Orrella dioscoreae: one gene and its partner. The main gene of each other region encodes a partner of the protein of the gene in region 2 in a complex. Links are inferred from orthologs where the notes say so. Each region holds a gene or a part of one and is shown on either strand. Other genes may lie near its edges.

Region 1 (3,069 bases), 2.8 Mb from region 2 along the record:
CGCCTTGTCCGTGCTCAGGCAGACAACCTTGCGCACCTTGTTCTGGATGGCGGCCTCGAGCACGTTCTCGGTGCCCAGGATATTGGTGTGCACGGCTTCCATGGGGTGAAACTCGCAGGAAGGCACCTGCTTGAGCGCCGCGGCATGGAAGATGTAATCCACGCCGCGCGTGGCATTGACCAGGCTCTGCCGGTCACGCACGTCGCCGATGTAGAACTTGAGTTTCGGATGCGCGTAATGCTTGCGCATGTCGTCCTGCTTCTTCTCGTCACGGCTGAAGACACGGATCTCGCCGATGTCCGAGTCGAGAAAGCGCTTGAGCACGGCGTTGCCGAACGAACCCGTGCCGCCGGTGATGAGGAGTTTTGCGTTGGGAGTGAGCATGATGGAGATCGGTAGGATGGCGGACGGGTCAGGTGCGTGCGGCGCGCACCAGCGCCTCGCGCTCCTTGGGGGTCGGGTAGTTTATCAACACGGCCTTGTACGACCCCTTGAAGACGAAGAGGCTGCCGGCCCCTGCACCGATGATGCCGAAACGGCGGATCAGGGCGCTGATGTCGGCCAGCGAGCCGGCTCCGCCCAGCACCGACATGGGCACGGTCGTGACGTTGCGAATCTGCTCGATGAGATCCAGGTCGTAGCCCTTCATGACGCCGTCATGGTCGATGGCGTTAACCACGATTTCGCCCACGCCGTGCTTTTCCAGCGTCTGGGCGAACTCGACGGGCGAAAGATGGGTATTGGTTTTGGCGTTGTGCGTCCACACTTCATGGCGGGAGCTGAAACGCTTTTTCTTCACGTCCATCACCCCCACCACGCTCTGGCGGCCGATTTTCTCGGCGATGCGCGTGGCAAGCATGGGCTCCTCGACCAGGGCGGAGCTGATGGCCACCTTCTCGACGCCCAGGCTGATGATGGCGCTGGCCTGCTCCACCGTCTTGACGCCGCCACCGTAGCAGAAAGGCATGCGGCACTCGGCCGCCAGCCGCTCGATCATCTTCAGGTCGGGGCCGACTCCCTGGGTGGTAGCGTCGATGTCGAGGACGATGAGTTCGTCCACTTCCTTCTCATTGAAGATGCGGACGGCATTGATGGGATCACCGACGTACTTGCCGGCATCGAACTTGACGGTCTTGACCAGGCCCTTGTCGCGGACCAGCAGGCAGGGAATGATTCTGGGACGAAGCACGCTTTAGATATCCGCGAAATTTTTCAGGAGACGCGCACCGAAATCGTGGCTCTTCTCCGGGTGGAATTGCACGCCGTAGACGTTCGCGTGGTTGACCGAGCAGGCAAAGCGGGCGCCGTATTCTGCAGTGGCAATGGCATCGGCCTCGTCCTGACAATCAAAGTAATAGGAATGCAGGAAATAGAATCGCGCCTCTGATTCCAGGCCTTGAAACAGCGTCGATGGCCTTGAGGGCGTGACGTCGTTCCAACCCATGTGCGGCAGGTGCGTGCGCTGCGCCAACTTGTCGACGTCGAACTTGCGCACCCTGCCAGGCACCCAGCCCAGGCCCTCGCGCTCACCCTCGTCGCTGCCCTGCGCCATCATCTGCATGCCGACGCAGATACCCAGCACGGGCACGCCATCGCGCACCACCCGCTCGACGGCGACGTCATGCATGCCCGATTGCCGGAAGGAGTCCATCGCATAGTCGAAGGCTCCCACGCCGGGCAGGATCAGCTTGGTGGCCCGCGCAATATCCTCCGGCGTCCGACCGATGCCCACCTGCACATCCATGCGGCGGTACATGTTGGCGAAGGCCAGGACATTGCCCAGCCCGTAATCAATGATGGTGATCATCGGAACAGCCGCTTTTCAAGACCCAGTTTCTGCATGACGTTGGCGCCAAGGCCGATCAGGAACTTCTTGTTGGCGTAGTCCTTGTAGGTCTTGTTCTCGCCTTCGAAGATGGCCTGCAGTTCCTCTTCGCTCAGGTCGAGCTTGTGAGCCACGTAACGGAACTCCTGGCGCGAGAAATGCTCGTCCATCTCGGGCTTCGCGATACGCGCGAGAGCCTCCTCGCGCGTCATCTGGCCGGTCAGGATGAGACTGGAGAAATGCGCGCGCCGCTTCTCGTAGCCGAACTTGCGCGGCATCCAGTAGTCTTCGTAGAACCGGGTGAACCGGGACTCATGGTGCTTGTGCTGGAACGGCTCCCAGCCAAAACGCTCCTGCAGCAGGCGCTCGGCATCCTTCTTTATGTAGGGCACCAGATTGAGCGGCTTGAACACCTGCATGCCCAGCACGTAGCGGTAGTAGAGCTTGTAGACCAGGATGTCGACAATCGGGAAGCTCTTGAGCGGTCGCTTGCCGAAACGGCGATGGATGTCGAGCATCAGCGTCTTGTCGATGCCGGGATAGCCACCCCACTCTTCGGGCTCGCGGCAGCATTCAGTCGAGAAGTTGCCGCCGGTCAGCACATACTTCAGCTTGTGCTGGCGGGCGAACTTGTACAGTCCCGAGAAAAAAGCGACGTCCTGCGGCAGGTCCTGATCGGGAATCTGCGACTTCAGGAACGCCACCTGGAGATCCTTCATCTCCTCCCAGTTGATCACCTCGGTGAAGAGCTCCAGTCCCAGGCCGTCGACCAGCTTTTCGACGTTGCCCACCGCCTGGTCGGTGTTCCAGCCGGCATCGACATGGAACAGCAAGGGCCGCAGCCCCATCTTTTCCTTGGCGATGTAGGCGGTGTAGGAACTGTCCAGGCCACCGCTCAGCCCGATGATGCAATCGAAGTCCTTGCCCTTGCCTTGTTCCTTGATCTTTTCCGCCACGCGCATGAGCTCGGCCTCGCCGCGCGCGTCGGTATGCCAGTTGGGCTTGATCTGCGCGTCGAAGTTGGCGCAATAGTCCGATTCGCCCCTGGCATCGAAGACGATGCGAGGGTCGCTCGTATCCATGATGGTGCGGGTGCAGATTTGGTAGGGTCTATTCATTGGTGGCTTGAATCGTGAGGGTCGGATTCGCTCAGAAGCCCGACAGCAGGCCGAACAGCGCGCGGCGCAGGTTGTAGAAAAATGCGTTGGTGGTCGAGAGCGCCCGTAGCCGCTCTATGAGCGGCG
Region 2 (3,046 bases):
CGCCGGCGTTGGCCACCAGGCGGAAACCGCCTTCGGGTCCGGGGCGGCAGCCGTTTTCCTCGGCCAGCCGGGAGGCCAGAATCATCATTCTACCCAACCAACCCGCATCTTTTTGTGTCACCTCGGCCATGGAGACGATGTGGTGGCGCGGAATCAACAACAGGTGCACGGGGGCGGCGGGGCTGATGTCGTGGAAGGCGAGGAATTCCTCGTCTTCATGGACCTTGCGGGCGGGGATGTCCCCCTTGGCGATCTTGCAGAAGATACAGGTGTCGCTCACGTCGATGCTCGCTGGATATCGGTGGGTCAGGTCGCGCGGCGGGCCTTTTCCTCGAGGCCGGACAGGCCCTCGCGGCGCGCCAACTCGGCCAGCACGTCCTCGGGACGCAGGCCGAAATGGGTCAGGGCCACCATGCAATGAAACCACAAGTCCGCGGTTTCGGCGACCACGCGGTCAGGCGCCGCATCCTTGGCGGCCATGACGAGTTCGGTGGCTTCCTCGCCGATCTTCTTCAGGAAGGCGTCGGGACCCTTGGCCAGCAGCTTGGCGACGTAGGAGCCTTGCGGGTCGCCGCCGTTGGCGGGCAGGCGCGTGGCCAGCGTGTCGGCCAGGCGCGCGAGGATATCGGAGGAATCTGCCATGACGGTGCCGGGCGCGCGGGGGGCGCCCATCATTTATAGATGAGTTCGGGGTCTTTCAGGACCGGGTCGGTGATCTGCCAGGCCGATTGCGCGCCTTCGCCCTGCAGCTGGCGATAGAAGCAGCTGGGCCGGCCCGTGTGGCAGGCGATGCCGCCATGCTGGGTGATCTTCAGCAGCACGACGTCGCCGTCGCAGTCCAGGCGCAACTCGTGCACCGTTTGCGTGTGGCCGGATTCCTCGCCCTTGCGCCAGAGACGCGAGCGCGAGCGCGACCAGTAGACGGCGCGCTGGGTGGCGGCCGTTTCGGCGAGCGCCTCGGCGTTCATCCAGGCCACCATCATGATCTGGCCGCTTTCGGCGTCCTGGGCGATGGCGGGGACGAGGCCGTCCTTGTCGAAGGCCACGTCGGCCATCCAGTCGGGGTGTTGGGTCATGTGAGTTCCGTAGGGCCGCGCAGGCGGGGGCCGCTCAATCCAGGCGCACGGGGATGCCCTGGCCGGCCATGAAGCGCTTGGCTTCGCCGACCGTGTGCTGGCCGTAGTGGAAGATGCTGGCCGCCAGCACTGCATTGGCCTGGCCCAGCGTAACGCCATCGGCCAGGTGCTGCAAGCCGCCGACGCCGCCCGATGCGATGACGGGGACGGGGACGGCCTCGGCCACGCGGCGCGTGAGTTCGAGGTCGAAGCCCGACTTGGTGCCGTCGCGGTCCATGCTGGTCAGCAGGATTTCGCCCGCGCCATAGGCGGCCATGCGGCGCGCCCACTCGATGGCGTCCAGGCCGGTGGCCCGGCGTCCGCCATGGGTGAAGACTTCCCAGCGGGCGGCTTCGCCGTCGGCGCTGACGCGGCGCGCGTCGATGGCGACCACGATGCACTGCGAGCCGTGGTAGGCCGCGGCGTCGAGCACCAGTTCAGGCCGCGCGATGGCGGCGCTGTTGATGGAGATCTTGTCGGCGCCCGCATTGAGCAGGCGCTGCACATCGGATACCTGGCGCACGCCGCCGCCCACGGTGAGCGGGATGAAGACCTGCGACGCCACTTCCTCGATGATGGGGAGGATGAGGTCGCGGCCGTCGCTGGTGGCGGTGATGTCGAGGAAGGTGAGTTCGTCGGCGCCCTGGTCGTCGTAGCGCTTGGCGATTTCCACCGGGTCGCCGGCGTCCATCAGGTTGACGAAGTTCACGCCCTTGACGACGCGCCCGGCGGTCACGTCCAGGCAGGGGATGATGCGCCGGGTCAGGCCGTTCATCACGCGCCTAACTCGTCGGCACGGGTCTGCGCGGCTTCGAAATCGAGCGTGCCTTCATAGATGCTGCGGCCCAGGATGGCGCCTTCGACGCCTTCGCTTTCCACTTCGCACAGCGCGTCGATGTCCTTCAGGTCGGCGATGCCGCCCGAGGCGATGACGGGGATGCGGACGTGCTGGGCCAGGCGCACGGTGGCTTCGATGTTCACGCCCGAGAGCATGCCGTCGCGGCCGATGTCGGTGTAGATGATGGCCTCGCAGCCGTAGTCCTCGAACTTGCGCGCCATGTCGAGCACGTCGTGGCCGGTGAGCTTGCTCCAGCCGTCGGTGGCGACCTTGCCGTCGCGCGCGTCCAGGCCCACGATGATGCTGCCGGGGAAGGCGCCGCAGGCGTCGTGCAGGAAGCCGGGGTTCTTCACGGCGGCGGTGCCGATGATGACGTAGGCGATGCCGAAGTCGAGGTAGCGCTCGATGGTGTCCAGGTCGCGGATGCCGCCACCGATCTGCACCGGGATCTCGGCGCCCACGGCGTCGACGATGCTGCGGATGACCGCTTCGTTCTTGGGCTTGCCCGCGACGGCGCCGTTCAGGTCGACCAGGTGCAGGCGGCGCGCGCCGCGCTCGAGCCAATGGGTGGCCATGGCGGCGGGATCTTCTGAGAACACCGTGGCGTCGTCGAGATCGCCTTGGCGCAAGCGCACGCAGCGCCCGTCTTTGAGGTCAATGGCGGGGATCAGCAGCATGGTCGTGTCAGGTCTTTTGGTATGGCGTGGGTGGAAAACAGGGCCGGGGCACGCGTGCGGCGTGCTTACGGTTGCCAGTCTACAAAATTGCGGTACAGGCGCAAGCCGTGGGCCGCGCTCTTCTCCGGGTGGAACTGCACCGCGAAAATGTTAGCGTCGGCCACCGCTGACGTAAAGGCAAGCCCATAGCGGGTTTCACCTACTGTCAGCGCGGCGTCGCGCGGCACGACGTAGTAACTGTGCACGAAATAGAAATGGGTGTCGTCGGGAATGCCCGCCCAGAGCGCATGCGCGCGGGTCTGGCGCACCGGGTTCCAGCCCATGTGGGGCACCTTGAGCAGGTCGCCGTGCGGGGGCGCGGCGACGGCGGCCGAGGCGTCGGCGGGCGCCAGCGCCTGGGCGAAGCCGGGGCCGGC

What was found.
Region 1: the proteins of hisF (region 2) and hisH are in contact, whole or in part, in a crystal structure (PDB 6RU0), measured with the Thermotoga maritima proteins. The link is inferred for Orrella dioscoreae from one-to-one orthologs. Residues at the interface, in WP_004080486.1 of Thermotoga maritima: Met1, Leu2, Ala3, Arg5, Ser40, Glu41, Asp45, Glu46, Ala70, Glu71, Ile73, Asp74, Ile75, Pro76, Phe77, Asp98, Lys99, Ser122, Gln123, Glu161, Thr195, Leu196, Asn247, Arg249, Glu251; in WP_004080484.1 of Thermotoga maritima: Asn15, Arg18, Arg22, Arg117, Leu118, Pro119, His120, Met121, Gly122, Trp123, Asn124, Asn134, Gly135, Tyr136, Tyr138, Val140, Tyr158, Glu180, Lys181, Ser182, Ser183, Lys184, Ile185.

The regions. Positions count from the first base shown.
Region 1 is NZ_LT907988.1:3,065,604-3,068,672, forward strand. What follows is about bases 1-2,999. They hold hisH (imidazole glycerol phosphate synthase subunit HisH), read right to left. Parts: upstream 1,808-2,999; coding sequence 1,193-1,807; downstream 1-1,192. Other genes in these bases: ODI_RS14230 (polysaccharide biosynthesis protein), read right to left, coding at 1-384; ODI_RS14235 (AglZ/HisF2 family acetamidino modification protein), read right to left, coding at 413-1,189; ODI_RS14245 (N-acetyl sugar amidotransferase), read right to left, coding at 1,804-2,943; ODI_RS14250 (glycosyltransferase family 2 protein), read right to left, coding at 2,975-2,999. In the rest of the region: more of ODI_RS14250, read right to left, coding at 3,000-3,069. UniProt on the Escherichia coli protein: IGPS catalyzes the conversion of PRFAR and glutamine to IGP, AICAR and glutamate. The HisH subunit catalyzes the hydrolysis of glutamine to glutamate and ammonia as part of the synthesis of IGP and AICAR.
Region 2 is NZ_LT907988.1:268,875-271,920, forward strand. The notes cover bases 1-2,976. They hold hisF (imidazole glycerol phosphate synthase subunit HisF), read right to left. Parts: upstream 1,891-2,976; coding sequence 1,111-1,890; downstream 1-1,110. Other genes in these bases: ODI_RS01320 (histidine triad nucleotide-binding protein), read right to left, coding at 1-280; ODI_RS01325 (phosphoribosyl-ATP diphosphatase), read right to left, coding at 307-642; hisI (phosphoribosyl-AMP cyclohydrolase), read right to left, coding at 672-1,076; hisA (1-(5-phosphoribosyl)-5-[(5-phosphoribosylamino)methylideneamino]imidazole-4-carboxamide isomerase), read right to left, coding at 1,890-2,630; ODI_RS01345 (imidazole glycerol phosphate synthase subunit HisH), read right to left, coding at 2,696-2,976. Also shown: more of ODI_RS01345, read right to left, coding at 2,977-3,046.